One region of the Priestia sp. J2 genome, then DNA from elsewhere that is predicted to be linked to it. Evidence: riboswitches for the same ligand, from Rfam matches in the RefSeq annotation. Region 1 holds a riboswitch; each other region holds the start of a gene.
The links. A riboswitch is a leader RNA that binds a small molecule or an ion and turns the genes downstream of it on or off. The one in region 1 is predicted to bind cobalamin.
Positions count from the first base shown of each region.

Region 2: it holds a riboswitch for cobalamin, as region 1 does, so the genes downstream of both, LJY09_RS01665 (HoxN/HupN/NixA family nickel/cobalt transporter) here and LJY09_RS24190 (ribonucleoside-diphosphate reductase subunit alpha) in region 1, are expected to answer to the same signal.
Region 3: it holds a riboswitch for cobalamin, as region 1 does, so the genes downstream of both, LJY09_RS13055 ((2Fe-2S) ferredoxin domain-containing protein) here and LJY09_RS24190 (ribonucleoside-diphosphate reductase subunit alpha) in region 1, are expected to answer to the same signal.
Region 4: it holds a riboswitch for cobalamin, as region 1 does, so the genes downstream of both, LJY09_RS14985 (cobyric acid synthase) here and LJY09_RS24190 (ribonucleoside-diphosphate reductase subunit alpha) in region 1, are expected to answer to the same signal.

Region 1 is NZ_CP086208.1:4,673,568-4,681,336, reverse strand. It holds gene menH (2-succinyl-6-hydroxy-2,4-cyclohexadiene-1-carboxylate synthase) at 1-63, shown strand, start outside; gene menB (1,4-dihydroxy-2-naphthoyl-CoA synthase) at 80-898, shown strand; gene LJY09_RS24200 (o-succinylbenzoate--CoA ligase) at 981-2,444, shown strand; gene menC (o-succinylbenzoate synthase) at 2,448-3,551, shown strand; cobalamin riboswitch at 3,830-4,016, shown strand; gene LJY09_RS24190 (ribonucleoside-diphosphate reductase subunit alpha) at 4,149-6,392, shown strand; gene LJY09_RS24185 (ribonucleotide-diphosphate reductase subunit beta) at 6,409-7,452, shown strand; gene LJY09_RS24180 (hypothetical protein) at 7,482-7,685, opposite strand; gene LJY09_RS24175 (DUF1540 domain-containing protein) at 7,752-7,769, opposite strand, start outside.
Region 2 is NZ_CP086208.1:303,138-310,906, forward strand. It holds gene LJY09_RS01640 (PepSY domain-containing protein) at 1-258, opposite strand, end outside; gene LJY09_RS01645 (HAMP domain-containing sensor histidine kinase) at 331-1,677, opposite strand; gene LJY09_RS01650 (response regulator transcription factor) at 1,681-2,373, opposite strand; gene LJY09_RS01655 (undecaprenyl-diphosphatase) at 2,564-3,157, shown strand; gene LJY09_RS01660 (organic hydroperoxide resistance protein) at 3,309-3,728, shown strand; cobalamin riboswitch at 3,834-4,017, shown strand; gene LJY09_RS01665 (HoxN/HupN/NixA family nickel/cobalt transporter) at 4,150-4,947, shown strand; gene LJY09_RS01670 (M20 family metallopeptidase) at 5,179-6,342, shown strand; gene LJY09_RS01675 (DoxX family protein) at 6,410-6,832, opposite strand; gene LJY09_RS01680 (type 1 glutamine amidotransferase domain-containing protein) at 7,135-7,659, shown strand.
Region 3 is NZ_CP086208.1:2,586,737-2,594,505, reverse strand. It holds gene LJY09_RS13070 (cation:dicarboxylate symporter family transporter) at 16-1,287, shown strand; gene LJY09_RS13065 (M42 family metallopeptidase) at 1,395-2,432, shown strand; gene LJY09_RS13060 (hypothetical protein) at 2,785-2,943, shown strand; cobalamin riboswitch at 3,090-3,269, shown strand; cobalamin riboswitch at 3,387-3,567, shown strand; gene LJY09_RS13055 ((2Fe-2S) ferredoxin domain-containing protein) at 3,668-4,048, shown strand; gene cobJ (precorrin-3B C(17)-methyltransferase) at 4,062-5,684, shown strand; gene LJY09_RS13045 (sirohydrochlorin chelatase) at 5,702-6,607, shown strand; gene cobK (precorrin-6A reductase) at 6,604-7,371, shown strand; gene LJY09_RS13035 (precorrin-8X methylmutase) at 7,377-7,769, shown strand, end outside.
Region 4 is NZ_CP086208.1:2,954,645-2,962,413, reverse strand. It holds gene LJY09_RS14995 (APC family permease) at 1-962, shown strand, start outside; gene LJY09_RS14990 (YdcF family protein) at 1,021-1,584, opposite strand; cobalamin riboswitch at 1,732-1,912, shown strand; gene LJY09_RS14985 (cobyric acid synthase) at 2,004-3,530, shown strand; gene LJY09_RS14980 (FecCD family ABC transporter permease) at 3,736-4,794, shown strand; gene LJY09_RS14975 (ABC transporter ATP-binding protein) at 4,791-6,074, shown strand; gene LJY09_RS14970 (hypothetical protein) at 6,092-6,910, opposite strand; gene LJY09_RS14965 (Hsp20/alpha crystallin family protein) at 6,955-7,380, opposite strand; gene LJY09_RS14960 (Hsp20/alpha crystallin family protein) at 7,470-7,769, opposite strand, start outside.

The sequences.
Region 1 (7,769 bases):
ATTCACGTGGAACAACCCGAGATTTTTGGTAGAATAGTAAGTGAGTTCTTAGCTACTACATAATTAGGAGGAAATAAAGATGACAGTTGAATGGACATCAGTACGTCAATATGAAGACATTTTATACGAAACATATAACGGAATCGCTAAAATTACGATTAACCGTCCGGAAGTGCACAATGCATTCCGTCCAAAAACAGTAATGGAATTGATCGATGCATTTGCTTATGCTCGTGACGATGCAAGCGTTGGAGTAATTGTATTAGCAGGTGCTGGGGATAAAGCATTTTGCTCAGGCGGAGACCAAAGAGTTCGCGGTCACGGCGGCTATGTAGGAGAAGATGAAATTCCACGTCTAAACGTTCTAGATTTACAGCGTTTAATTCGCGTAATTCCAAAGCCGGTTGTTGCAATGGTATCAGGCTATGCAATTGGTGGAGGCCACGTTCTTCACGTTGTATGTGACTTAACAATTGCAGCGGATAACGCAGTCTTTGGACAAACAGGTCCTAAAGTTGGAAGCTTCGATGCAGGATATGGCTCTGGTTACTTAGCTCGCATCGTAGGCCATAAGAAAGCGCGTGAGATCTGGTTCTTATGCCGTCAGTACAACGCTCAAGAAGCACTAGACATGGGATTAGTAAACACGGTCGTTCCATTAGAACAGCTTGAAGCTGAAACAATTCAATGGTGTGAAGAGATGTTAGAAAAAAGTCCAACCGCTCTTCGTTTCTTAAAAGCAGCATTTAATGCTGATACGGACGGCTTAGCTGGTATCCAGCAATTTGCGGGTGACGCAACGCTTCTTTATTACACAACGGACGAGGCAAAAGAAGGTCGCGATGCATTTAAGGAAAAACGCAATCCAGACTTCCAACAGTTCCCACGTTTCCCTTAAACAGCTGAAACAGCTTGGTGATTATCATCAGGCTGTTTTTTCAATTTGATTTAGTTAATTAGTATAAAAAGGAGAGAAATTTATGAGTGGCCAAACGATTCCTAATGGGCTTATGCAAAGAGCATATTTGACGCCAAACCGAGTGGCGGTAGAAACACTGCAAACGTCGCTTACTTTTCAAGAGCTTCATAAGCGTGTTCAAAAAGTAGCGCAGCAGCTTTCGTTTAACGGTGTAAAGCAAGGTGATACCATTGCTTTATGCATGAAAAACAGCGTGGAGTTTATTGAGATTTTACATGCGGTTTCTTATATTGGCGCTCGGGTGCTGCTCGTCAATACGCGTTTGACAAATGAAGAAATCAATTATCAGCTAACAGATGCAAACGTGTCGTTGCTTATTACGGATGAAGCATTTTTAACGAGAGAGTTCCAAAGTTCCATTACTCAGCTTCCTTTATCTTCTTTAAAAAGTTCTCCAGAAACAGAAACGTATTTTCAGAAAACGTGGAATCTCGAGGAGACGTTCACCATTATGTATACGTCTGGAACAACAGGTAATCCAAAAGGAGTGCTGCAGACATATGGAAATCACTGGTGGAGTTCCATTGGTTCAGCGCTTAATTTAGGATTAAATGAAAAAGACTGCTGGCTTATAGCGGTTCCTTTGTTTCATATTAGCGGATTATCCATTTTAATGCGGAGCGTCTTTTACGGAATGAAAATCATTTTAGAAGAACGATTTGAAGCAAGAGCGGTGAATGAAGCCATTGAAAACAAAGGAGTAACAATTATTTCGGTTGTCACTTCCATGCTATCGAATATGCTGGATGAATTAGCTGAACGTAAATACCCAAATACATTTCGCTGTATGCTTTTAGGAGGAGGACCCGCACCGCTTACTATTTTAGAGGCTTGTGTGAATAAAGAAATTCCTGTTTATCAAACGTATGGAATGACAGAAACATCTTCACAGTTCGTTACGCTTTCACCTGAAGATAGTTTGCGAAAACTGGGATCAGCAGGTAAACCATTATTTCCGTGTGCAATGAAAATTGTAGATGAGAATGGAAATGAAACACGTGAAGCAGGAGAAATCATTGTTAAAGGTCCAAATGTTACAAAAGGATATTTAAATAAACCTGAAGCTACTAAAAAAGCCCTTCAACAAGGCTGGTTCTATACAGGAGATATCGGGAAAGTGGATGAAGAAGGTTTTCTATATGTATTAGACAGACGTTCGGACCTTATTATCTCAGGTGGAGAAAATGTATATCCAGCTGAAATTGAAAATGTTTTGTTGAAGCATCCCGCTGTTAAAGAGGCCGGTGTAACGGGAGTAGCCGATGGAAAATGGGGACAAGTTCCTGCAGCATGCATTGTTATAAACGAAGACGTTTCAGATGAAGAGTTATCTTTACACATTCAACAATTTTTAGCAAAGTACAAACTTCCAAAGTATTTCGTTCGAGTAGAGGAGCTGCCGCGAACGGCCTCTAATAAAATCATACGCCGGAAGCTATCATCGTTCATACAGAAAGGGATTTAATCGATGATTATCAAAAAAGTACATCTTTATAAAATTGACATGAAGCTTCTTTCTCCTTTTTCAACAAGCTATGGTACGGTCCAGGATCGAGAATTGATTTTGCTTGAAGTAGAAGATGAAAAAGGATTTACAGGATGGGGAGAAGTCGTTGCTTTTTCATCTCCTTGGTATACGGAAGAAACGATTCAGACATGTTTTCATATGTTAGACGATTTTTTAATTCCTTCGCTTCTTCACCAGCAGCTTCAAAAACCAGAGGATGTTCAAAAGTTATTCAAACCTCTAAAGCGGAACAACATGGCTAAAGCAGCTTTGGACTGTGCTGTATGGGATTTGTATGCAAAGCGCCAAAATAAGCCCTTAGCTGAAGTAATTGGCGGAATAAGGCCTGCTGTAGAAGCTGGAGTGGTAGTTGGCTTAAATGATATTTCCATCATGAAAGAACAAATAAAGACTTATATGAAAGATGGTTATAAGCGCTTTAAAGTGAAAATTAAGCCAGGCGCTGACTATGAGCTACTGAAACAAATTCGAGATGAATTTCCAAGCATTCCTCTTATGGCTGATGCCAATTCAGCCTATACGTTAAGCGATAGTGATTCATTGAAAAAACTAGATGAATTGAATTTAATGATGATCGAACAGCCGTTAAGTTCGGATGATATCCTTGATCATCGATTATTACAAAAGCAAATGAAGACGCCGATTTGCTTAGATGAAAGTATTGTGAGCTATGAAGATGCACGTCATGCAATCGAACAAAAAAGCTGCAAGATTATCAATGTGAAAATCGGTCGAGTTGGCGGAATGTCTGTAGCAAAAAAAATTCATGATTTATGCGCCCTACACGGTGTAAGGCTTTGGGTTGGCGGAATGTTAGAAGCCGGGATTTCACGAGCTCATAACATCGCCCTTGCCACACTGCCTTCTTTCACGATACCAGGTGACATTTCTGCGTCGTCTCGCTATTGGGAAAAAGATATTATTAAGCCCGAAGTAGAGGTAGAAGCCGGAGTAATAAAGGTGAAGGAAAAACCGGGGATAGGATACGATATTGATAAAAAGTTTATCAAAACAATCACAGCATTTGAAAAAGAATACAAATAATTAAAAACCGTTTTTTATGAAAAACGGTTTTTTTATTGATGTTGGCAATGTTTAGTAGAAAAATAGGACAAATTTTTTAAAAAGAGCACATTGTTCCATCAAGCGTGTCAAAACATGTTATGATGGAGTAGTTTGATGAAAAAAGTCGAAGGATTTTATCGTAAAAAACAAAATTATTTTTGAAAATAGGTTGATAGTTTTCTAAGTTGTCCTATATAATGTGTTTATAACATAACACAATATGTTGTTTGTTAAACAATAATAAAATACTATATTTTGTGTTTTCCAGTGAAAAAGGTGTCTGATAAAAAGACTTAAAAGGGAATTTGGTGAAAATCCAAAGCTGTCCCCGCAACTGTGAATGCTGATGAAATAAGGAGATCCACTGTGAGTAAACATCATGGGAAGGCCTTAAAGTAAAAAGAAGCATAAGTCAGGAGACCTGCCTTTTTTATGTCGTTTTATCTTCTTCGGGAGGTGAGAGGGTAGAGCGAGGATTGAGAAAAGACTTAGTGTCTTCTTCTATCTTCGTTCTATTCGCTCACCGAGGTACGGTGAGCGATTTTTTATTTTGAAGTGAAGAGAGGAGCCATATTTATGGTGAATACATTAAAGCCTACAATTCTACATGAATTAACTGCATATATTGAACGTTTAAAAAAAGAATTTACGCAACTTGATTTTTCTTTGTATGAGGAAAAGGTTATTCAAACTGTTACAGTAAAGGAAAATATGACGGACGAAAAGGTTGCAAACGTACTAATTTTGGCAGCCCTAGAGCGTATTTCAATGGAAGAACCAGATTGGACGTACGTGGCGGCAGACGTCTACTTAAACGAACTATATCGAAAAGCAGCGGACAACCGAGGTTATGATAAAAAAGAGAAGTACGGTTCGTTTTATCAGCTTATTCAAGAACTAACAAAAATCGGCATTTATAATAAACAGCTATTAAAAACATATACAGAAGAAGAAATTAATGAAATTGCTTCAGTCATTATTCCTGAACGCGATCGTTTATTTACATACATTGGATTGCTGACATTAGCAGATCGCTATTTAGCGACATCACATGATAAGCGTGTATACGAATTACCGCAAGAACGTTTTCTTATCATTGCTATGACGCTGATGTCTCAAGAAAAGAAAGAAAATCGAACAGCATTAGTAAAAGAAGCGTACTGGGCGCTTTCTAGTCTATATATGACGGTTGCCACACCAACACTCTCAAACGCAGGAAAGAGCTACGGACAGCTATCTAGCTGCTTTATTGATACGATTGATGACAGCTTACGCGGTATTTATGATAGCAATACAGATTTGGCCACGCTTAGTAAAAATGGAGGCGGAATTGGTGTCTACCTCGGTCATATTAGAAGCCGAGGAAGTGATATAAAAGGTTTTAAAGGCGTATCATCAGGAACAATTCCATGGATGAAACAGCTAAATAATACGGCTGTAAGTGTCGATCAGCTAGGTCAACGACAAGGAGCTATTGCTGTATATTTAGATGTTTGGCATAAAGACATTTTTTCATTCTTAGACGCGCGTTTGAACAATGGTGATGAACGCCAGCGCACGCATGATTTATTCACTGGCGTATGTTTGCCAGATTTGTTTATGGAAAAAGTAGAAGCACGTGAAGACTGGCACTTATTCGATCCTCACGAAGTTCGTACGCTGATGGGCTACTCGTTAGAAGATTTTTATGATGAAGAAGAAGGCAGCGGTTCGTTCCGCACTCGTTACGCTGAGTGTGTAAACAATGAACAGCTTTCAAGAGAAACAGTGCCTGCTATTGAGATCTTCAAGCGCATTATGCTTTCGCAGCTTGAAACCGGAACTCCTTATATGTTCTATCGTGATACGGTTAACCGAGCTAATCAAAACCGACACGCGGGCATGATTTACTGCAGTAACTTATGTACAGAAATCACGCAAAACCAAAGTACAACGGTCGTAACAGAGGAAATTACGGAAGACGGAAAAATTATTATTACAAAGAATCCGGGCGATTTTGTTGTATGTAATCTTTCTTCTATTAACTTAGCGAGAGCCGTAACTGAAGATGTACTTGAACGTTTAATTCCAATTCAAGTACGCATGCTTGATAATGTTATTGAGTTAAATGATTTGCCGGTACTTCAAGCAAAGCTAACGAATCAAAAGTACCGCGCAGTAGGGCTTGGCACATTTGGCTGGAACCATTTGCTTGCCTTAAAGAAAATAGCATGGGAGACAGATGAAGCGGTAGCATATTGCGATGAATTGTATGAACAAATTTCTTACTTAACCGTGCAGGCAAGCATGAACTTAGCTAAAGAAAAAGGCGCATATCCATTATTTAAAGGCTCAGATTTTGAGTCAGGCGCTTATTTTGAAACACGTGAATACACGAGCGAAGCGTGGAGTGAACTGCGTAGCGAAGTTCAAAGCAATGGGATAAGAAATGGATATTTAATGGCTGTAGCACCTAATTCATCAACATCTATTATCGCGGGTTCTACGGCAAGTATTGATCCGATTTTCCGTAAGTTTTATTCAGAGGAAAAGAAAAACTATAAAATCCCAGTGACGGCACCAGATTTATCGCCAGCAACAAACTGGTATTATAAGTCCGTTTATTTAATTGATCAGCACTGGAGCATTAAGCAAAACGCCAAGCGCCAGCGTCATATTGATCAATCTATTTCATTCAATTTATATGTACAAAATGATATCCGAGCAAAAGAGCTGCTGGATCTTCATATGACGGCATGGAAAGAAAAATTAAAAACGACCTATTACGTACGTTCAACATCAAGTGAAGTCATTGAAGAATGTGAAAGCTGTCATAGTTAAAAGGAGTGAATAATTGATGACAAGCATGTTAAAACGAGAATTAATGAACGAAACAGCTCCGAACCGTTCGACAGGAATCATCAACGGCAAGAGCTCCAATATTCTAAACTGGGATGACGTCCGATTTTCATGGGCGTTCCCTAAATACAAGCGTATGCTAGCTAATTTCTGGACGCCGTTTGAAATTAATATGGGTCAAGATATTAAACAGTTCCCTCAGTTAACCGCTGACGAACAAGAGAGCTTTCTAAAAATTATTGGCCTGCTGGCGCTACTGGACAGTATTCAATCAGATTATGCTAGCAAAGTAGCTGACTATGTAACCGATTCTTCGATTAACGCTCTAATGATTATTTTAGCGCAGCAAGAAGTGGTTCATAATCATTCGTATTCATATGTTTTATCAAGTCTTGTACCAAAAGGAAAACAAGATGAAGTATTTGAATACTGGCGTACAGACGAAAAGCTTCGCGCACGAAATGACTTTATTACAAACGGATATAAAGCATTTAGCGAAGAAGCAACGGTTGAAAACTTTTTGAAGTCTATGGTATATGATGTTATTTTAGAAGGACTTTTCTTCTATAGCGGATTTGCGTTCTTCTATAATCTTGCGAGAAATCAAAAGATGGTGGCGACATCTACGATGATTAATTATATCAATCGTGATGAACAGCTTCACGTTGGGTTATTTGAAAAGATTTTCAAGGAAGTACTAAATGAAAATCCAGCTTATCGTACGGAGGAGCTAGAAACGTTTGTAGTTGAAACGTTCCAAGAGGCAGCTCGTCTTGAAATTGAATGGGCGGAATCTGTTATTGGAGAAAAATTCGACGGCATTACGATGAAAGAACTGCAGCAGTACATTGAATATATGGCGAATAAACGCTGTAATCAGTTAGGCTTCGGTCGAGCTGCTTTCCCAGAAGCACCGATTGAAAATCCTCTTCGTTGGATTATTGCTTATCAAGAGGTAGATTTAGGGAAAACCGATTTCTTTGAACAGAAATCACGACAATATACAAAAGCATCAGATGCAAATGGATTTGATGATTTATAAACACAAAAGCTGACTAATTTCCTTATTGATTAGTCAGCTTTTTTTAAGTGAATAAGTCCAAGTTCTAACGCACGTGTGGTAATTAAGTCATCAATTTCTTCTGGAATGTTTTCAAGTGTTCCCCATTTGTATGTCCATAAATGAGTAAATGATTGTACATAGATTGGAAAGGTTTGTTCATTTGCTTTTATGGCTTCTTCTTTAAAAAAATGAATCAGTTGTTCAGTCTTCATACTAGTCTCCTTTTTTATGATCTTGAAGAGAGAAAAAAGACAACCCAGAGGCTGTCCTTTTGCGGGTTACGCTTCAGTTGGCTT
Region 2 (7,769 bases), 700 kb from region 1:
GACTTCTCCATTTTCTCCATTTACTGTGATGTGGTATGGAATATCACCTTTAAGCAAAGTAATTAGATAAATCGGTTCATCATCTTTTTGAGAAAAGCTTGCATTTTCAATTGTGCCGCCATATTTCTGCTGAATCATACGGCTGATTTCAGACTCGGATAAAATGGTATCAGATCGATTCATTGCTTTTGCTATTCCATAAAAGCAAGCTGAACCAACAGCAAGAAAGATAAGTATAAAAAGCACCGTTTTCTTCATACATTCACCTCCAGTATTATGAAAAATAGTATAGCAGGCAATTCTTAAAAATCTCTAAGAAACGGTGAGAAATCAAAGAGGAAAGCAAACCGTTACGGATGTCCCTTTGCCTTCATCGCTGCTAATCTCAATACGTCCGCTATGGGCTTCTACAATCTTTCGAGCAATGGATAACCCAAGCCCTGAACCACCGGTTTCTCGATTTCTTGCTTTATCTACGCGAAAAAAGCGTTCATACACGTTTGATAAATCTTCTTTTGGAATACCAATTCCTTGATCTGTGACCGTAATCATAAAGCTTTCGCTTCTTGTTATGGTTACCTCTACCGCTTTTTCACTATATTTAATGGCATTATCTAAGAGGATGTACAGCAGCTGCTTTAAGCGTTTTTCATCCGCTGTTACGACGGGATGATCCGTTTTTATATTTAAATAAATGGTTCGTTCAAAAGCTTGTTCTAGATGCTTGATTGTTTGGTTACAGACGGCCGCCGCATCTACGTGTTCCATGTGAAGCTCCCACTGCGACTCATCTTTCGCAAGCACCAGCATTTGAGACGTAAGCTGTTTCATGCGTAAAGACTCAGAGTGAATGGCTTCGATGGCTTCTTCTAAAATATCTGGACGCTTCATCCCCCATCGTTTTAGCATATTGGCATAGCTTTCTACCACGGTCAGGGGTGTTTTTAATTCATGAGAAGCATCGGATACGAACTGCTCTTGCTTTTTATAGTTTTCCTCTAATAAATCCATCATATTATTGAAGGTGTTGGCCATTTGATCTAACTCATCTTTAGAAGAGGAAGAGAGAGCGATTTTTTTGAATGTGCGAGACACTTGAATTTCTTCCATAGTATGAATAAGAGATTTGATAGGCCGCAAAATGATTTTACTTAAAAGCCGTCCGGCAAATATGGTCGGAATTAATATAACAAGAGAGGCAATAAGCAAGATGAATTTTAACGTCTGTAAAGATTGTTCCACGTCTTCGAGTTGTTCCGTGACTTCTAAAGAAACGACTTCACCGTTCGTCCAAATGACCGGAGTATGCGAAATTGCGTATAGGTGGCCGTCGTCTTCTTTGATGGTTGTTTGTTCATTTGAATAATAAGAATAGGATAAGTCCTGAAGCTCTTTCGTTTGATCAGTAACCGATACAACTAAAGGCCTCCCTGATTTAGGCAAAATACGAATCATTCCGTTAGGAGGCAAATAGGCACGAAGCAAATTGGCTTGTTTAACCGTCGAACTTGTTTGTTTTAGACCATGTGTTACGTTGCTTGTTTCTGCTTGCAAACGTTCAATTGCATTGTCTTCCATGGTTTTCTTGAAAATGAAGTAAATCGAGCTGTTCGCAATCACTAGCAGAATAAAAAGCAGCACAGTTGATGTAAGGATAATCTTTGTTTGCAGTTTCATGAGCTACTCCTTAAGCATATAGCCAACGCCCCGCACTGTTTGAATGTAGGGTGTTGAAAATGGAGCATCAATTTTTTTGCGCAAATAACGAATGTATACGTATACAATATTCGTGTCGCCGTAGTAATCAAATCCCCACACGTTTGTAAGAAGCTGTTCAAAGCTTAGCACTTGATTGTTGTTTTGAAGCATATAGACAAGCAAATCATATTCTTTAGGAGTCAGCTCAATAGCTTCATTTTCACGCGTGACTTCTCGCGTTTTTTCATTCACAACTAAAGTTCCTAGCTGCAGAGTATCTGCTTCTTTTTCAGCAGGAGATGCTGATGCAGGATGGCGAAGCCAGACGCGGATACGTGCAAAAAGCTCCTCAATTTGAAAGGGCTTTGTAATGTAATCGTTCGCTCCTAAATCTAGTCCGCTTACCTTATCAGGAAGGGCGTCTCGAGCGGTTAATAAGATAACGGGCGTCTGATCATCGTTTGCTCGAATGCGACGCAGTACTTCGAGTCCGCTCAATTCAGGAAGCATCACATCTAAAAGCAGCAAATCCCAATCATGTGCTTGAAACTCTGCCAATCCTTCTGTCCCTGTATAAGCCATGCCCGTTTCGTACCCTTCGTGTTCAAGCTCGAGCTGAATCAAACGAGCAATTTTGCGTTCATCTTCTACAATTAAAATTCTGCCTTTACTCAAAAAAATTCCCCCTTGTGTCTATGTATAGTTGCGTACATTATAGCATGGAGAGATTCGGGGTGTATAAATGATAAGGAAATCAATGGTTATTTACTAAATATATCAATAATAGCCCGAGAAATAATGTTCATTTTCCCAAGAAACTGATAAGATAGCTAATGACATTTAAAAATAAGAAAGGATTTCGATTATGTTATCAGCTATTAATTCAGTAGACTATACCATTTTCCATGCGGTGAATCAGTATGCCTCGCATGTGAAGTTTGTAGATTCGCTAATGGTATTCTTTGCAGATTATGCCCAGTATGTACTTATTGTTTTACTCGGCTTGTTTTTACTTATTAATAAAAACGGCAGCCGTGTTGTAGCATTTCAAGCTTTATGTGCTTGTGCCACAGGAGTCATTATCAATAAAGTGATTAGTTTATTTGCTTATCGAGATCGTCCGTTTATCTCTCACCACGTGAATCAGCTTATTGATCACGCCGCGAATTCTTCATTTCCAAGCGATCATGCTACATCTGCATTAGTTATCACTTTTACCATCTGGCTGCATTTCAAACGTTCAGGGCGCATGTGGGTTGTCATGGGTGCACTCATTGCATTTTCACGCGTATGGGTTGGCGTTCACTATCCATTCGATGTGTTAACAGGAGCTATTCTAGGCTGCGTGCTGGCGCTGTTTATTCATTATGTTATTTTTAATACGAAACTGATGAGGGCTATTACCAACTTGTCTATTTTTCGAAAATCAGCTTATGACGAACAGTCTCAATATTATTAAGAAAAAGTCGCATATACGCGGCTTTTTTTATTGGGAAATTTTTAATGTATTTAACACTTGTTTTTTAAAATTAAATTGTGTACAATTAAATTGCAGAAACGATAAATAAAAAATTTTAATAAAATTACTAAAAAAGAGGAGAGATTTATACATGAAAGCTTTATATGAAACGACAGTCGTTAACACAGGTGGAAGAACAGGAGAAGTTCATTCTTTAGATAATATCTTTAATTTAGACGTTGCAACACCTCCAGCGCTTGGTGGAGAAGCAACAACAGCAACAAACCCAGAGCAGCTATTTGCAGCTGGATACAGTGCTTGTTTCAACAGTGCGTTAGAATTTATGTTGAAAAAACATAACGTAGAAATTAAAAGCAGTGAAGTAAAAGCTACGGTTCAGCTGCTTCCAGATAAAGCTGATCAAGGAGTAAAAATTGCTGTAGCGCTTGAAGCTCATATCGAAGGCTTAGATTTAGAAACAGCTAAAAAATATGTAGACCTAGCCCACTCATACTGCCCGTATTCAAAAGCAATCAGCGGCAACGTAGACGTAACGGTAGAAGTAGTTTAATTGCTTTAAAAAGCCCTGTTAAGCATGTAAAGCTTAGCAGGGCTTTTTTATTTGAATTTTCTCTATTCATTTGTAAGGAGTACTAGTATAATGAGGAAGAAAATGAATCATTCGCACAGTTTAGGTGCTCTTACATAGCGTAAGAGGTAACAGGGAATCGAGTGCAAATCTCGAGCGGTCCAGCCACTGTAAGCAGGGAGTTTTCTATCTTATCGTCACTCAAAACGGGGAAGGCGGTAGAAAATGATGATCTCAAGCCAGGAGACCTACCTATTCTGTACACTTGACTCTTCTAGGAAAGAGGCGGTGTATCAAGGTACGCAGTGAGCAATTACTGTTTATTTTCATATGCCGACACATCCTCAATTTCTATAGAATTGAGGCTTTTTTACGTTTTATTTTAAAAAAAGGAGTGTAGGAAATGGAAGGTTTATCAGTTTTTTTACTTGTCTTTTTATTAGGAATCAGGCACGGATTAGATGCAGATCACTTAGCTTTTATTGATGGCCAGACCCGATATAATTGGCGAATGGGCAGCCGTTTTGCCCCGTGGGTCGGAACGCTGTTTTCACTCGGTCATGGAGGAATGGTGGCCGTCACGGCCGGGGTGCTGGGCGTAGTGATGAAGAATTTTACGTTTCCAGCATATTTCGATCATTTTGCATCTTGGGTATCTATCATCTCTCTCTTTCTGATTGGGACATTAAACACATATCATTTGCTTCGAACTAAAAACAAAGAAGAAGAGTTTCAGGTGAGCGGGTTAAAAGGGAAGTTTATTCCGAAAATCGCAAAAGGAACAACGAATCCTTTTTTAATTATTCTTGTAGGAGCGCTGTTTGCCCTAGCAGCTGAAACGGTCAGTCAAACGGCCGTGTGGTCTCTAGCTGTAGGGAACGCAGGCAAATATACGCCGCTTTTATTAGGACTAGTATTTATGTTTGGTATGATGCTGACAGATACAATCGATTCACTGATTGTACATAAAATGGTGAATGAATCGAGTAAGTTTGGGCAATCTGCTTCCCGCTTGATGGGCTGGGTTATTGTTATCCTCGCATATGGGGTGTCCTTCTACTTAGCATTCACTTTCTTTAATCCATGGGCCGAAGTAAACTTTGAAATGGTTGGCGTTATTTTGTTTATTTTTTTAGTGTCTATGTTTGTATTTGTAAGTGTGAAGTCAAAAGGGAAAAATATCAAAATAAATGTCAATTAATAAAATGAAAGCTTTAATCTGTTGAAGATTGAAGCTTTTTTGTATAAATTTGTTGAAGTTTATGGCTATTTTCGGTCGGTTATGAATAAGTTAAAGTATTATCTGTATTTTAAGGATGGAAAATTGTCTGAAAACCATTATAATTAAGGATAATTTAAGGTCGTTATGTGAAACGTAGAACATACTCATACGTACGATAAATAAAAGCAATGAATGCACAAGCAGCAGGGGTTGTTTGGAGGAGGAATTGATTTGAGTCAGGTAATGGTAGAACAAAGCGTATTTAGTTATTTAAAAGAACATGAACAAGAGATGCTCGAAGATTTAGTTGGATTTGTGAAAAAAGAATCACCGTCCTACAGTAAAGAGTTAGTGGATCAGTGTGGAATGTATTTAACGCAGCTGTTTCAGAAGCGTTTAGGCGTAGGGTATGAAATCATAGAAGAAAAAGAAGTAGGAAACCACTTGAAATTTACGATTGGAGAAGGAGAGAAGCAGCTTTTAATTATCGGTCACTTTGACACGGTATGGGAAAAGGGAAGGCTGAGTCTAAGAACAGAAGGAAACAAGCTTTATGGTCCGGGAATTTTAGATATGAAAGGCGGCATTATACAATCTATATGGGCGATTAAAGCGATTCAAGAGCTTGGCTTATCGCTGGATAAAAAAATTGTGTTTTTTTGCAATTCAGATGAAGAGATTGGATCAATTTCCTCTAAAAAATATATAGAAGAAGAAGCACAAAGAAGTGAAGCAGTGCTAGTAGCAGAACCTGCGGTGGCGGGTTCAGGTGCGTTAAAAACGTCGCGCAAAGGAGCGGGGATTTTCACCGTAAAGGTGTGGGGACGAGCAGCCCACGCTGGTAATCACCACAAAGAAGGAATCAATGCTATTGAAGAGCTAGCGCGCCAAGTGATTTTTCTGCAGAGCTTAACCGATTATGAAAAAGGTACAACGGTGAACGTTGGGACATTTACCGGAGGCAGCGGTACAAATGTAGTGCCGGAATATGCAGAAGCGCACGTGGATTTACGTGTTTCTACAGAAGAAGAAGCAAAACGTATGACGGATATTATTTTGAATTTAACGCCCATTTTAAAAGGGATTAAGATTGAAGTAACAGGAGGCATGAATCGTCCTCCAATGGTTAAGTCTAAACAAACGGAAGAGTTATTTGAATGCGCTCAGTCAATTGCGGCCAAACTGGGTATGAAATTAGAAGAAGCAGCTGTTGGAGGCGGAAGTGATGGCAATTTTACAGCGGCTATTGGCATTCCCACGTTGGATGGATTAGGAGCATGCGGAAAAGGAATACATGCAGAATATGAACATATTCAAATTGATACGTTGTCCGAGCGTTCTTCTTTATTTGCGAATTTGCTGCTTCAAATATAAAAAAAGCCCGCCTCAAACGGCGGGACTAACCTGAAAGCTTATATTGGGAGAGTATAAGCTTTCTTTTTTATTTACTGCTTTCTTCTTGAAGAGAAAAAGCAGTTTCTTTCTTTTTAAATACCACTTTATCAAGAGCAAGGAACTGGCTTCCTGCAACAAATAAGTGAGCAGACATGGCAATTAAGGCAATATCAAACTCAAACCCGCCAACGAATCCGCTTTTAAGCTTGGCTGTAAAAATAGCGCCAAGCATAACTGCCACAAATAAAGCAGCTACGACTCTTGTTGCTAGACCAAGAATAATCAGAACCCCACCTACAAGTTCAATTGTTGCCACAATATATGCCATGAAACCAGGGATTCCTAAGCTATCGAAGAAGCCTACTGTATTTTCAATTCCCCCTTGCCATTTTTGAAAGCCGTGTACTAAAAATGTAAAACCTAATACTAAACGAATAATAAGCGATCCAATTTCGACGTTTTTATTCACTTTACTTCCTCCTTTAAGTGTATTTGAAAAACACTACATTATGTAGTGTAAAAGCCCGTAAAAAGAAATGTAGCAATTAAATAAAGTCTTTCTTATTTGGATAATTTTACAACATTATGAACATCACACTACACATTGTAGTGTGATGTTTGTTCCCAGTCAAGTAAAAATATAAAATTAGATCATTTGGCATACAAAAAATTTCTGAAGGGCACTTGAAAAATCCTTTAATTATGTACAATTTAGTTCCTTATTTTCAATCTTATTCTCCAACATGCTATACTGATGGCGGAGGTGTTACGATGCGCTTAGAAAATAAAAGAGTTATTGCGCTTGTTAGTGCAGACTTTGAAGATCTAGAACTATGGTATCCAGTGATGCGTCTTCGCGAAGAAGGAGCAGAAGTACATTTAGTTGGAGAAAAAGCAAACGAAACGTACATGGGGAAATACGGTGTTCCAGCCGTATCGGACTATGCATTTAAAGATGTTGATCCAGCTGAATATGACGCTATTTTAGTACCTGGAGGCTGGGCGCCGGATAAACTGCGCCGCTACCCTGAAGTAATTGAAATGGTTCGTCATATGGATGAACAGCAAAAGCCAATCGGCCAAATCTGCCATGCAGGATGGGTATTAATCTCTGCAAAAATCTTAGATGGCCGAAACGTAACAAGTACGCCAGGAATCAAAGATGATATGGAAAATGCGGGAGCTATTTGGCATGATGAAGCAGTCGTAATCGACGGCCACATCATTTCAAGCCGCCGTCCGCCAGACCTTCCTCCTTATGCAAAAGCATTTGCTGATGTACTAGCAGAGCAATAAGAAAAAAGCCGAAACCATATTGGTTTTGGCTTTTTTATAAGATTCCCTAAAAAAAGAAATGATAAAGTAAATAAAAAATCATCATTAAAAAAGCGAGCAGATGCATCTGC
Region 3 (7,769 bases), 2.1 Mb from region 1:
GAAAGGAGCAAGAAAGTGAAAAGGTTAGGTCTAGCAACTCAGATTCTAATTGGACTGATCTTAGGCGTAGCTGTAGGTGCTATCTTTTACGGAAGCGATACGGCCATTTCTATTTTACAGCCAATTGGAGACATATTTATTCATTTAATTAAGATGATTGTCGTACCGATCGTGATTTCAGCATTAATCGTAGCGGTCGCAGGAGTAGGCGATATCAAAAAATTAGGTAAGCTTGGCGGAAAAACAATTCTTTATTTTGAAATTGTTACAACCATTGCGATTGTAGTGGGGATTATTGCCGCTAACTTATTCCACCCTGGTGCAGGGGTTGATATGGGACATATTGCAAAAAGCGATATTTCTCAATATGAGGCAACGGCAAAAACGTCTGAAAGTACAGGGATTGCTCAGGAGCTTCTTCATATTGTTCCGACAAACGTCTTTCAGTCGGTAGCAGAAGGCGATCTTTTACCAATCATTTTATTTTCCGTACTGTTTGGTGTAGGCGTAGCTTCGATTGGACAGAGAGGAAAACCTGTTTTAGCCTTTTTTGAAGGCGTCTTGGATGCAATGTTTTGGGTAACTAATTTGGTGATGAAATTTGCTCCAGTAGGTGTATTTGCACTTATTGGTGTTAATATTATAAAGTTTGGTGTCGGATCACTTATTCCATTAGGGAAATTAGTGTTCGCCGTTTACTTCACCATGATTTTCTTTGTGCTTGTGGTTCTTGGAATTATTGCTAAAATGGCTGGAACAAGCATGTTTACGCTCATAAAAGTGTTAAAAGACGAGCTGCTTCTTGCTTTTACAACAGCAAGTTCAGAAGCCGTTTTACCATCTCTTATCAAAAAGATGGAAGACTTCGGTTGTTCTAAATCGGTTACATCGTTTGTTATTCCAACAGGCTACACGTTTAATTTAGATGGTTCAACCATTTATCAGGCGCTGGCATCGCTGTTTATTGCTCAAATGTACGGCATTGACCTTTCCATTATGGATCAAATTCAGCTCCTTCTTGTGCTAATGTTAACCTCAAAAGGGATGGCTGGTGTACCAGGGGCATCGTTTGTAGTTGTACTTGCTACGCTTGAATCTATGGGCTTCCCTCTTGAAGGCATGGCATTTATTGCAGGAATTGACCGCATTCTTGATATGATGCGTACCACAGTTAACGTAGTAGGAAATGCTTTAGCTGCAATTGTAATGTCCAAGTCTGAAGGCGAGTTTGATAAGCAAAAATCATTAAATTACACAAATGAATTAAAGAAATCAAACATAGCTTAAAACAAAAAAGCCGGGCAGCTGCCTGGCTTTTTTGTTTGGAGCTGCCTGTTATCTTTTTTGAAACATATGGTAAAATAAAAGAAATGAGAGACAAAGGAAGTGTCATAATGACGGAAACTGTTCAGTTAATTAAAAAGCTTGTTTCGATTCCCAGTCCTTCTGGAAATACAGAAAAGGTGATTTCATTTGTCGAAGACTATGTAAAAGAGCTAAATATTCAAACGTATCGCAATCGAAAAGGAGGCTTAGTCGCTACTATTCCCGGTAAAGATACGGATCATCACCGCATGCTGACGGCTCATGTCGATACATTAGGTGCTATGGTAAAAGAAATCAAACCGAGTGGACGTCTGAAAATCGACTTGATTGGAGGGTTCCGCTACAATTCCATTGAAGGAGAATATTGTGAAATCGAAACGTCAGCAGGAGAAGTATTTACAGGGACCATCCTTATGCATCAAACATCTGTTCATGTGTATAAAGATGCAGGTAAAGCTGAGCGAAATCAAGATAATATAGAAATTCGATTGGATGAAAAAGTACATAGCGCAGAAGATGTTCGCAGTCTTGGAATTGAAGTCGGCGACTTTGTTTCGTTTGATCCTCGTGTAGAAATAACAAAAAGCGGTTTTATTAAATCTCGTCATCTCGATGATAAAGCAAGCGTAGCTTTATTGCTTCAGCTCATGAAAACAATTCAAGAAGAGCAGATCGAACTGCCATACACTACGCACTTTCTTATTTCAAATAATGAAGAAATTGGATACGGAGGAAATTCTAATATTACGCCTCAAACGGTAGAATACTTAGCGGTTGATATGGGTGCCATGGGAGATGGACAATCTACTGATGAATACACCGTGTCTATTTGTGTAAAAGATTCAAGCGGCCCATATCATTACGGTTTGAGAAAGCATTTGGTGGAGCTAGCTAAGCAGCATGATATTCAGTACAAATTAGATATTTATCCGTTTTACGGATCAGATGCTTCTGCTGCTATTCGTGCCGGGCATGACATCGTACACGGCTTAATTGGTCCAGGAATTGATTCTTCTCATGCGTTTGAGAGAACGCATCAAGATTCATTAAACCATACGTACAAGCTTCTTTACCACTATGTGCAATCGAACATGGTTCTGCTTTAAGAAAGGAATATTTAATTAGTGTATTTTTATGCAAAACAAAGAGCAGGACGGGACTGTGATGTCTGTACTTTCCTTTCCTAAAAAAGAAGCCGGCTGTCCGGCTTCTTTTTTTAATAAATACTATATATTTTTTTACTGATGAAGCAACAGTTGGTAAAAAAAGCACCTTTTTTAAAGAGGTATAATACGGCTTAAACCTTTTGTACATTTTGTTCATTTACAGAAGTTAAAATGTTTTTAAATTTTTAAAAGTTTCTTGTGACAAGTTTTGTAGAATGGGTTTTCAAAAGGATATGGTTTCGTCATAATGTGGATATAGCGATCACTACAATAATCGGAGGCGAATCTTTTCATGTGGGTACTGACGGTATATGCTGGAAAAGAAATGAAAATGTTTGAATTTGAAACTGAAACGCAGGCGAGAGAAGCTTTTGCAAAAACAAATGGCTGTAAAGTTCTTTCAGAAGTCGTGTATTATAATGATCCTCATTTAACATTAGTAGCTATATAATAAAAAAACAAGAGCTGACTTTATGCTCTTGTTTTTTTATAGCTTCTTGTATCTTACGAAAAGAATAGAGTTGAAATAAAAAAAAATGTACGCTATGATATGGTAGTTACTTCTATTATTCTGATAGTTTAAAAGGTTCATATATATCAAACAGCAACAGTAAAGATGCCAAGAAGGCTTAATAGGGAAACTGGTGAAAGACCAGTACTGTCCCCGCAACTGTAAGTGTGGACGAACGAGTATAACCACTGTGGAAAAATCACGGGAAGGTTCTCAAGTAGAATGATACACAAGTCAGGAGACCTGTCTTTATTGTGAAGTTTCTATTTCTCCGGGGAGCGGGAAGGGAAACGTTGGCTTAAAGTGGCATTCGTGTACACTTTTATTCTGACGTTTTACCCGCTCGCATATTAGCGAAGCGGGTTTTTCTCGTAGCACAAAACTACATATCGTGCAAAAAAGGTGCGCAATGTTCACATTGCGTTAAATGGGAAGTCTGGTGTGAAGCCAGCGCGGTACCCGCCACTGTGAAGAGGAGCTGATTGCATATGCCACTGTATTCGGGAAGGCGCAATCAAGTGATGAATCGAAGTCAGGAAACCAGCCTTTTTCTAATGCGAAGCTTACCCTACGGGATATAGGTGGAAGTGCAAAAACTTAGTTTGAATTTTTCTGCGCCTCTATCATTGATAGAGGCGTTTTTTTAGTAAAGGAGCGAATAAGTGTGACGACGTGGAACTTAAATGGAACAAAACATCACGTATTGATTTGTAATGGAAGCAGCTGTATGAGAAAAGGTGGAGAAGAAGCCACGCAAGCTATTCGAAATAAAGTGACTGAACTGAATCTAGATGAAGCGGTTCACACAACCCGTACGCGCTGTAACGGAAGATGCAAAGATGCTCCTGTAGCTATCGTGTACCCTTCAGGAGATTGGTACAAGCAGGTCACTGAAAACGTAGCTCATCGAATTGTTGAAGAACATTTAGCAGGAGGCTGCAGTATAAAGGAATCACTTATTTATGAATATGATCAAAACGGTTTTGTTTCTCCGGAAAAGAGTGACTCCATAGAAGGAATTGACAAAGTAAAAAGTAACGCATAAAGGAGGAGCTAGCATGAAAGGTAAACTGTTAGTTATTGGATTCGGCCCAGGAAGCTTTGAACATATTACACAGCGAGCAAGAGAAGCCATTCAAGAAAGTGATATGATCATTGGTTATAAAACCTATGTGGAATTAATTCAAGGACTATTAACGAATCAGCAAATTATTAGTACAGGAATGACCGAAGAAGTAAGCCGTGCACAAGAAGCCGTAAAGCAAGCTGAAGCGGGAAAAACCGTGGCGGTCATTTCAAGCGGAGATGCAGGAGTATACGGAATGGCCGGCCTTGTGTATGAAGTGTTGATTGAAAAAGGATGGAAAAAAGAAACGGGCGTAGAGCTGGAAGTGATTCCTGGCATTTCGGCTATTAATTCATGCGCATCCCTCCTTGGGGCGCCCGTGATGCATGATGCCTGTACGATTAGTTTAAGTGACCACCTTACGCCTTGGGAGTTAATCGAAAAACGAATCGAAGCAGCTGCACAAGCAGATTTTGTAGTAGCTTTTTATAATCCGAAAAGCGGAAGACGCACAAGACAAATTGTGGAAGCGCAAAGGATTTTATTAAAATACCGTTCCCCCGATACGCCTGTTGGTCTTGTGAAAAGCGCTTATCGTGACCGTGAAGAAGTGGTAATGACCAATTTAAAAGACATGTTAAATCATGAAATAGGCATGCTGACTACCGTTGTTGTCGGAAATTCATCTACGTTCTTTTACGATGACTTAATGATTACACCGCGCGGGTATCAGCGGAAATATACCCTCAACCAAACAGAGCAGCCGCTAAGACCGCATCAGCGACTTCGAAAAGAAGCAGAACCATGGGCTCTTGATCAAGAGGAGACTGTAAAGCAAACGGCTTCAGCTATTGAAGATGTTCAGAATACAAAAGAAGAAAAAGCAGCTTCACGAGCTCTGGCAGAAGAAGCGCTTCAAGCAATTTTAGGTGAAACTACTTCACCGGTCGTACACCAGCCAATTGAGTCTATTTTTGAAGTGGCAGTTAGTCCAGGGCTTGCAAATAAGAAGTTTACGCCCGTTCAAATGACAATACTAGCAGAAGTTGTTGGTGAAAAAGGTACGATGGAGTATACGCCTGACCATCAAATCAAACTGCAAATTCCAACGGCTCAGCCAGATGTGATTATTAAAAAGCTCCAATCAGCTTCCTTTTTACTATCTCCAGTCGGAGACGTGTTTACAATTAAAGCGTGTGATTTTTGTGATGGAGAAAAAAGTGACGCCATCCCGCATACGGAACAATTACAAAAGCGTCTCGGTGGAATGGACATGCCAAAAGAGCTGAAGCTTGGTATTAATGGATGCGGTATGGCCTGTTACGGTGCTGTTCAAGAAGATATCGGCATTGTCTACAGAAAAGGTGCGTTTGACTTATTTTTAGGGGCTAAAACGGTTGGACGAAACGCCCATTCAGGTCAAATTGTGGCGGAAGGCATAGCGCCCGATGACATTGTTGAAATAGTGGAGAACATTGTCCATGAATATAAAGAAAAAGGTCATCCAAATGAGCGGTTTCATAAATTCTTTAAGCGTGTGAAGAATGTTTATGGATTCGACTATCAAGATATAACACCAAAAATAAAAGTAGAACCAGCTCCGTGTGGAGATTAAAAATGGGAGGGCATTATATGAAATCAGTTTTATTTGTCGGTCATGGAAGTAGAGATCCTGAAGGGAACGATCAAATTCGCGAGTTTATCTCGACTATGAAGCATGATTGGGACCCATCTATTTTAATAGAAACGTGTTTTCTAGAGTTTGAACGTCCGAATGTAAGTCAAGGCATTGATACATGTGTGGCAAAAGGAGCGACAGATGTAGTTGTAGTTCCAATTATGCTCTTGCCAGCTGGCCACTCAAAAATACATATTCCGGCGGCTATAGATGAAGCTAAGGAAAAATATCCACACGTAAACTTCGTGTACGGACGTCCCATTGGCGTTCATGAAGAAGCCCTTGAAATTTTAAAAACGAGATTACAAGAATCAGGAGAAAATTTAGAAACTCCAGCTGAAGACACGGCTGTTATTGTCTTAGGACGAGGAGGAAGCGATCCTGATGCAAACAGTGATTTATATAAAATTACGCGCCTTCTTTGGGAAAAAACAAACTACAAAATCGTCGAAACTTCTTTTATGGGCGTGACCGCTCCATTGATTGATGAAGGAGTGGAACGATGTTTAAAACTGGGCGCTAAAAAAGTGGTTATTCTCCCGTATTTCTTATTTACAGGAGTACTAATTAAGCGTTTGGAAGAAATGGTGAAGCAGTATAAAATGCAGCATGAAAACATTGAGTTTAAGCTAGCCGGCTATTTCGGTTTTCATCCAAAACTGCAGACAATTTTAAAAGAACGTGCTGAAGAAGGATTAGAAGGCGAAGTGAAAATGAACTGCGATACATGTCAATATCGCCTCGGCATTATGGAGCATATTGATCACCATCATCATCACGATCATGATCACGGGCACCATCACCACGATCACCACCATGACCATCACCACCATGAAGATAAGGTCGGCGAGTTAAAATGATTTTATTGTTAGCGGGAACTAGCGATGCACGTGCATTAGCTGTTCAAGTGAAAAAAGAAGGTTACGACGTTACGGCGACGGTTGTAACCGACAATGCAGCAATCGAATTACAGCGAGCAGAAGTGAAAGTGAAAATTGGACGTCTCACACAAGAAGATATGATGACTTTTATAAACGAACATGGTGTAAAAGCTATTGTGGATGCAAGTCACCCCTTTGCCGAAGAAGCATCTAAAAACGCCATCGGTGCGGCTGCTGAAACATCGATTCCTTACATACGCTATGAGCGGGCTTCGCAGGCTTTTACCTACGACAATATGACGATGGTTTCTACGTATGAAGAAGCAGCTGAAGTAGCAGCTGAGAAAAAAGGAGTTATTATGCTGACAACAGGCAGCAAGACGCTGCAGGTTTTTACAGAAAAGCTCCTTCCTCTTTCAGATGTACGGCTTGTTGCTCGTATGCTTCCAAGGCTGGATAATATGGAAAAGTGTCAGCAGTTAGGATTGCCGCAAAAAAATATTATTGCTATTCAAGGTCCGTTTACAAAAGAGTTTGATCAAGCGCTTTATAAGCAATACGGAGTGACGGTCATGGTCACAAAAGAAAGCGGAAAAGTTGGATCTGTGGATGAAAAAGTGGAAGCAGCTAAAGAGTTAGGATTAGATATCATTATGATTGGGCGACCGAAAATTGAGTATGGGACCGTGTATTCCACGTTTGAAGAAGTGGTTCATGCTTTAGTAAACCAAACTAGGAGTTGATTGAGATGGATTTTCGTACAGAATTTAAACCGTTAACTGTTCAGCCTCAGCAAATTGAAGGAAAAAGTTTTGAAATGATTACAGAAGAGCTTGGACCTCATCCGTTTACAGATGAACAGTACCCAATTGTTCAGCGGGTAATTCACGCGTCTGCAGACTTTGAGCTTGGACGCAGTATGCTGTTTCATCCAGATGCGATTCAAGCAGGAATTAAAGCCATTCGCAGCGGCAAGCAAGTGGTTGCAGATGTACAAATGGTGCAAGTAGGAACAAACAAGCAGCGAATTGAAAAACACGGCGGTGAAATCAAAGTTTATATTTCAGATCCGGACGTAATGGAAGAAGCAAAGCGCTTAAATACAACGCGTGCAATTATTTCTATGCGAAAAGCAATTAAA
Region 4 (7,769 bases), 1.7 Mb from region 1:
CAGCCATTTCAACAGGTGGCGTTATGTTTGCTTACCTAGGACTTCACCCTATTGTTTCTGTAGCCAGTGAAGTTAAAAACCCGCAGCGTAATATTCCAATCGCGCTCATTATCTGTATTGTACTTTCAGCGATTATTTACACAGCACTGCAAGTATTGTTCATTGGTAACATTCCGGCTGATATGCTATCAGGAGGATGGGGAACAATTCAAGAGCAATTCTCTTTACCATTTAAAGATATTGCACTTATTTTAGGCCTTGGCTGGTTAGTAACGCTTGTTATTTTTGATGCTATTTTATCACCAGGCGGTAACGGGAACATCTTCATGAATACAACTTCTCGTTTAGTTTATGCTTGGTCTCGTAATGGAACACTATTTAAACGTTTCTCAAAAGTAGATAAGAAAACAGGAATTCCACGTGCGTCACTATGGCTATCGTTTGGAATGTCCGTATTCTGGACACTGCCATTTCCTTCTTGGGAAGCGCTAGTAAACGTATGTTCAGTAGCACTTATTCTGTCTTATGCGATTGCGCCAATTTCAGCTGCTGCATTCAGAGTAAATGCAAAAGACCTTAAAAAGCCTTTCAAATTAAAAGGCATGAGCGTTATTGCTCCTGTGTCATTTATCTTCTGTTCATACATCGTATATTGGTCAGGATGGACGACAATTTCTTGGCTTCTAGGATCACAGCTTCTAATGGTTGTTATCTACGTAGCATTTAAGAAATACGTACCAACTGACGTTGTAAAATTTGCACAGCAGCTTAAATCTGCTTGGTGGCTAGTTGCTTATTATATTATTATGCTTGTTATCTCTTACCTAGGCTCATTTGGTGGAGGACAAGGTGTGCTAAGCAACCCGCTTGACTTAATTTTAATTGCTCTTGTTTCAATCGGTATTTTCTACTGGGCGAAATACACGGGTTTGCCAAAAGCAGTTATCGATACGGATGATTAATAAAAAACACGGCATGAATTCATGCCGTGTTTTTCGTTTGTATAGGGGCGTACTCTATTTATTTATCAAACAGCCACGTTTTTAAGATAGCAGCATACTCACGAAAGTAGGCTTGAAGTTTAATTGAATTTGGTGTCTTTGCACCTAAAGGATAAACGTCAAAACCTTGACGCTTGGCAATAATAGAGGCGCGAAATAAATGAAAATCACTGCTAACAAGCACGACTTTTTTGTGTTGAATATCAACTTTCTTTTTAGTGAAAGTGAAATTCTCAAAAGTAGAAGTTGACTGATCCTCTTTTATCATTCGATTCTTTTTAATTCCTTCTTTTCGTAGAAAACGATAGGCTGCTTCTGCTTCAGAAATTTCTTCATCGGATCCTTTTCCACCCGTTACGATAACTTTTGTTTGTTTATGAGTCTTTAAATAAGATAAAGCCGTTTTTGCTCGTTCTTTTAAACTAGGAGACATTTGATCTCCGTCTACTTTCGAACCTAAAATGAGCACATAATCTGCTTTTTGCGGAACAGGCTGATGAGCGGTTTGATACATACAAAAAGACATGATTACAGCATAAAGAACAAGCAAACTAATAAAGATATAAATGATTTTTTTCTTCAACTACGAGCACCTTCCTAGCTATTTCATAAGATGTTTGGAAAATAATTGTTATTATAGCATACGAGACCCAAATAAGTATAAACACAGTAATATATAATAATAGAAGAAAATCGTTATTGTGAATGGTTATAAAATTCGTTACAATAAAGAATAAATGATTTTAAAAGTGCCTCTAAGGAGGATAATAGGGAAATCGGTGTAAATCCGGTGCAGCCCCCGCTACTGTAAATGTGGATGAACCTGCAAAGACCCACTAGTCAAACTAGGAAGGATGCAGAAGTAAAATGAAGCATAAGCCAGGAGACCTGCTTTTAAAAACCCCTTATTTTTCGGTGGGAGAAATAAGTCAAGACAATGTGTTAATGAGCGCATGACCAAACCTTGACTTTTACAGTTAAGGTTTTTTTATGTGATAGGGAGTGGAAAAAGTGAAAAAAGGAAAACCTCTTATGATTCAAGGAACGCACTCAGACGCTGGAAAAAGCATGATTGCTACAGCGTTTTGCCGTATTTTTAAAGAAGACGGCTATCAAACTGCACCGTTTAAATCGCAAAATATGGCGCTTAATTCATACATTACAATGGATGGAAAAGAAATTGGAAGAGCGCAAGGAATTCAAGCTGAAGCGGCTGGAGTAGAAGCAACAACCAATATGAATCCTATTTTAATTAAACCAACTCGTGATCATGAATCTCAAATTGTCGTTCATGGAAAGCCGCTTCGTAATATGTTTGCTTTTCAGTATCGGCAAGAATTTTTTAATGAAGGTTTGAACGTTATCACGGAGTCTTATAAAGAGCTTGCCAATCATTATGATCGAATTGTGATTGAAGGTGCTGGAAGTCCTGCTGAAGTGAATTTGAACGATCGGGAACTGGTAAATATGCGCGTAGCAAAGATAGCCCAAGCCCCTGTTGTGTTAGTAGGAGACATTGATAAAGGAGGGGTTTTTGCGAGTCTGGTGGGTACTCTTCAATTGCTTCCAGATGAACATAAACCTAGAGTAATTGGAGTGTTAATCAATAAATTCCGAGGAGACTTAGAGCTTTTAAAACCGGGGTTGAAGTGGTTTGAAGAATACACGGGAGTTCCGGTACTAGGAGTGATTCCTTATATGCACGACGTGGAAATTGACGCTGAAGATTCGCTATCACTCAGAAATTACTCAACGCTTGTGAATCCGTTAAAAGAAATCGATATTGCGGTTATCTCGTATCCTCGCATCTCAAATTTTACGGACATTGATCCTCTAAGCTTAGAAGAAGACTGTCATGTGAGACTTGTAACCAAGCCATCACAACTAGGTACGCCTGATTTAATTGTTTTACCAGGAAGCAAAAATACGATTGAAGATGCGCAGTTTTTACAAGAAAGCGGCCTGGATCTAGCCATTAATCAAGTCTTGAACGCAACGAACGCTCACGTTATTGGCATCTGCGGGGGATATCAAATGTTAGGCGAGACAATTACGGACCCCGATGCAGTAGAGTCCCGGATTGAATCTATTAAAGGGCTGGGTTTGCTTCCAGTGGAAACCGTTATGACAACCAGCAAAAAAACAGAAAGAGTTTCTGGATATGTTCAGTTAGAGAGTGAGAAGGTTTCAATTGAAGGCTATGAAATTCATATGGGAAAGACGATTTCTAAAAGCATGACGGAAGCCTTTGCGGTGGTAGATGATCAAAAAGAAGGAACGGTTAAAGACAACATCATTGGCACGTATGTTCATGATGTGTTTCATAACGATGCTTTGCGCAGAGCTTTGCTTAATCAAATTCGTAAACATAAAAAATTGCCGCCTATTACGGATACATTCAACAGTCGCCTGCAAAAAGAGGAGTCTTTTTCAAAAGCAGCAGCATATGTGAGAGAAGCTGTAGATATGGAAAAGCTGTATCATTTAATAGACAACTATAAAAGCCCGGAGCAAGCACAAAAAGTGTAGCTTGTAGAGGTTTTCGCTTGTTTTTTCACCGAGAACTTTAGTACGCTATTCTACGTTGCCTAGTTCAACAGTCTAGCACTCGTAACAAATAAAAGATGATTGTTTCCAATACTATGTAGGATGGAAACATGGTTTATGGACAGGAAAATGAATGGTTAATGTAATGTAAAACATCACGCCTCGTTTCCTAGAGGAGCTGAAAGTATTGATTTTTAAACGTATTTTTTTAAACAAAGCATCTATTTTATACATAGTCAGTTTATTTATTGTATGTACTTCGGTGATTATGGGAGTATTTATTGGTACAGTTTCGTTAACCGTAGGAGATACAATCAAAATTATTATTGGCCACCTTACCGGACTATCCTTATATCACGGTCCGGAAAACATGGATTTAATCATTTGGCAAATTCGTTTTCCAAGAGTACTGGTGGCATTTTTAGTAGGAGCTTCGCTTTCAATAGCAGGGGCTGCCTTTCAAGGGCTATTAAGAAACTCTCTTGCGGATCCTTACACGATCGGAGTTTCCTCAGGTGCAACCCTTGGCTCTGTCATGGCAATTTATTTTCACTGGAGTATTTTTGGTTTGTCTATCTTCACGCTGCCTGTAGTCGGCATCGTATCTGGTTTTATTACTCTTCTTTTAGTTTTTGGTATTACGAAACTCGCAAGCGGCAATTTGGCCAATGAAACCATCATCTTAGCGGGGATTATTTTATCATCCTTTATGAGCGCGCTTATTTCATTAATTGTAGCTCTTTCTCCTGAAGAAGATGTAAGGCAGGTTTTATATTGGCTAATGGGAAGCGTATCAATGAGAGGATGGTCGCATATTCAAATTTTAGGGCCGTTCTTTTTAGTCGGTACGATTATGCTGCTGTTACATGTGAAAGAGCTGAACGGCTTAGCATTTGGCGATCAATCCGCTCAATTTATGGGGATAGACGTAAAGAAGAAAAAAAGAATGATTTTAATAGGTGCATCCGTATTAACCGGGGCTGCGGTATCAGTATCTGGGGCAATTGGATTTGTTGGCTTAGTTATTCCCCACGTAGTGCGTCTCGTAGCGGGAGCTAATCATAAGCATGTACTGCCGCTTTCTATTTTAATCGGAGGAAGTTATTTGGTTTTAGCCGATTTATTAGCAAGAACGATATTAGAACCTCGTGAACTGCCGATTGGAGTCGTAACCGCCTTAATTGGTTCGCCAATTTTTACGCTGCTGCTTGTAAAAGAACGTATGCGGAAAAGAGGAATATCATGATTGAACTATATAATGTGACGGGAGGATACGATAAACAGAAACCGACCGTTCGTGACATCACGTTCACCGTAGACAAAGGTTCTTTTGTTGCTTTACTAGGACCAAATGGAAGCGGAAAAACAACGCTTATTCGCTTAATTATGAATGTATTAACCACTCAATCAGGAGAAGTGAAGGTAGAAGGGAAGTCAGTGAAGGCTTATTCACCAAAACAACTGGCGCAAAAAGTTGCAGTCATGACGCAAGAAAATCAAATTGGATTAGAATTTACGGTTCAAGAAATTGTTTCACTGGGACGTTATCCTCATCAGGCAAAAGGTTTGTTTAGCACTATATCAGCACAGGATGAAGAAGTGGTAGAAAGCGTGATGAAATTAACAAACGTCTGGCACTATCGAAATCATACCTTTCAATCGCTGAGCGGTGGAGAAAAACAGCGGGTTTTACTTGCTAAAGCACTGGCGCAAGAACCTGACTACTTACTTCTTGATGAACCAACGAATCACTTAGATGTAAAACATACGATGGAACTGCTTCAGCTGTTAAAAACGTTACAGCAGGAAATGAGCTTGACGGTTCTGGCCATTTTGCATGATCTCAACATTGCCTCGCTGTTTGCAGATAATGCCGTATTATTGAAAGATGGAAGAGTAGAAGAAACGGGGATGGATGCCATTTTTCAGGATGCAGCTACGTTAAAAAGAGTATATGGCGTTGATTTGCATGTATTTCACCATCCCGCTGTGAACAAGCGGCAAATTGCTTTTGTGCCGCCGTATCAATATCCAGAGACGGACTTCCATGAGTTGTATCAGTTGCAAAAGGAACCGGGCAAGCTATGTTTATCCTTTGCTCGTCCTTTGAGAACTGTTTCACTGGGTTCCAATGAAACAGGTCTAGACTGGTGTCAAGAAATTGTTCAACAGCAAAGCAGTTCTAACACGGCGTGGAAATCTGCGTCTTTATCTAGTCATGAAGTTCGCTTAAAAGACGATAAAGGTTACTCGTGGCTGACTGTACTGACACATGGACAAAAAGAGAATGAAATGAATATTGTTCTACTAACAAATACACCGCTTTCGGACGCGAACTTACTTCATGCTGCGATGAAGGTAATTGAATACCGGGCTTTCTTAGGAAAAACAGGCCGTATTGTTGTAGCATCATCTCATCATAAAGAAGAAAATCAAGAAGAAATTTCAGCGTTCTTAATGGAACGCCTACAGAAAGAATTACAACTATTTATGGAAACAAAAATGACCGACAATTGCTTTAAATAAGCAGTAGCGGTCATTTTTTATTCTTCGGAGTGATCAGGCTTTTCTGTTTCACCTCCTGAACTCATCGTTGTCTCAGTTGTATGTTCATCAATCTTTTTTTCTTTTAGCTTAACAGAAAATAAGTCTTTGACTTCTTCATCCACTTGACCGGAGTCAGCGCTGTAAGTTGTACCAATGTTTAAGTGGCCGGTCAAATCTTTAATGCCTAGCTGGCCAAAATTATTACTAAGGTCAATTTTGTCTAACAATACTTTTTCCACCATAATTTTTTCAACAACAATGGACTGCTTTGGCTGAGTTACTTCATCAATCTTTTTGTCAAGAGTTTTCACCATCTCATATAAAGCTGTATTGGACGATTCTTCCTTTAACGCAGAGAGCTGATTCTGAATGTCTTCGAAATTAGGAGCTGACTGCATAGCCGAAAGTAAATGAGCTGTTTGCTCGTGCAGTTGAGACAATGATTGAATAAGATGAGCTGATTCATGTAATTGCTGATGAAGCTCTTCTATTTTAGGAATCGCGTCGGTTAAACGCGTCACTTGATCAATAATTCCCTGCAGGTTCAGCGCTGAATCTGACGAATGAACAGGTTTTGTGAATTCAACTTCATCAGATGTCTTAGGCTCCGTTTGGCTCGGCAACTTCTTTGGCTGCTGAGGGGGTTTCTTTAGATTAGACTGTTTTTTAGTTTTCATCTTTTCGGGTAATTCTTTCCGCTTTTGATTAGAGCTTTGGTCTATGGGACTTACTTTTTTTTTGGTTGGAAGGGAAGACGGATTTATTTTGCGGACTGTTTCAATTTTAGGCGATTGTTTAAACCACTTAGAAAACATGAAATTCCCTGCCTTTCATGCTACGTATAGTTCTGCACAATAAATTACAAATCAAATTTCACGTGCAATAGACCATCTTTAAATGATGCGTGACACGGCGCTTCCCCTACAGCAGGTGGAAGGATGATTGATTGTTGAAACGTTCCTTCACGTCTTTCTTTGTGAAGAACATTTGCATCCTTCATCGTTAAAAGAGATGAACCGGATATGTGTAAAGTATTTTCATGCATGGTCAATTCGACGTCTGTTCGTTTAGCACCGGGTATTTCAATCACAACTAACAGTTGATTTGCCCATTCGTATACATCAATTAAAGGATAATCTCGATACTCATTTACAATTTGAGGAGAAGCATCTGCTTCCGTATCATTCTTTTCTTCAGGATCATCATCAAAAATCTTTTCCCAAAATTTTGTATGGTTTTCTTCTTGTAACGTTTCTGCCCACTTTTTAAACTTTCCATGATTCATATTTGTCACCTTCTTTAAAAAAATAAAACAAGGCCTTTTGCCGCTTTCTATTTTATATGTATGCATGAAAACAGAAAAAAACGTCCACTTTAATCTAAATCGTGGACGTCTATTTGAGACATAGGAATATTAACATGTTTAGGCATCCGGATTTCCAACACCCCGGAACGATATACGGCGCGTGTACCTTTTTTGCGAACCGAACAAGGAAGCTGAATTTCTTCTTTGAAGGATTCTTCTCCATCTATTCCTTCAATCGTACACACGTATGGAGTATGATAGACTTTAATGCTTGATACAATATCGCGGTTAGGAATTTTTAACTGAACAATGCATTCGTCTAATGTATTAATGACGTTTGAATCAAATCTTCTTAGCTGTTGTCCATG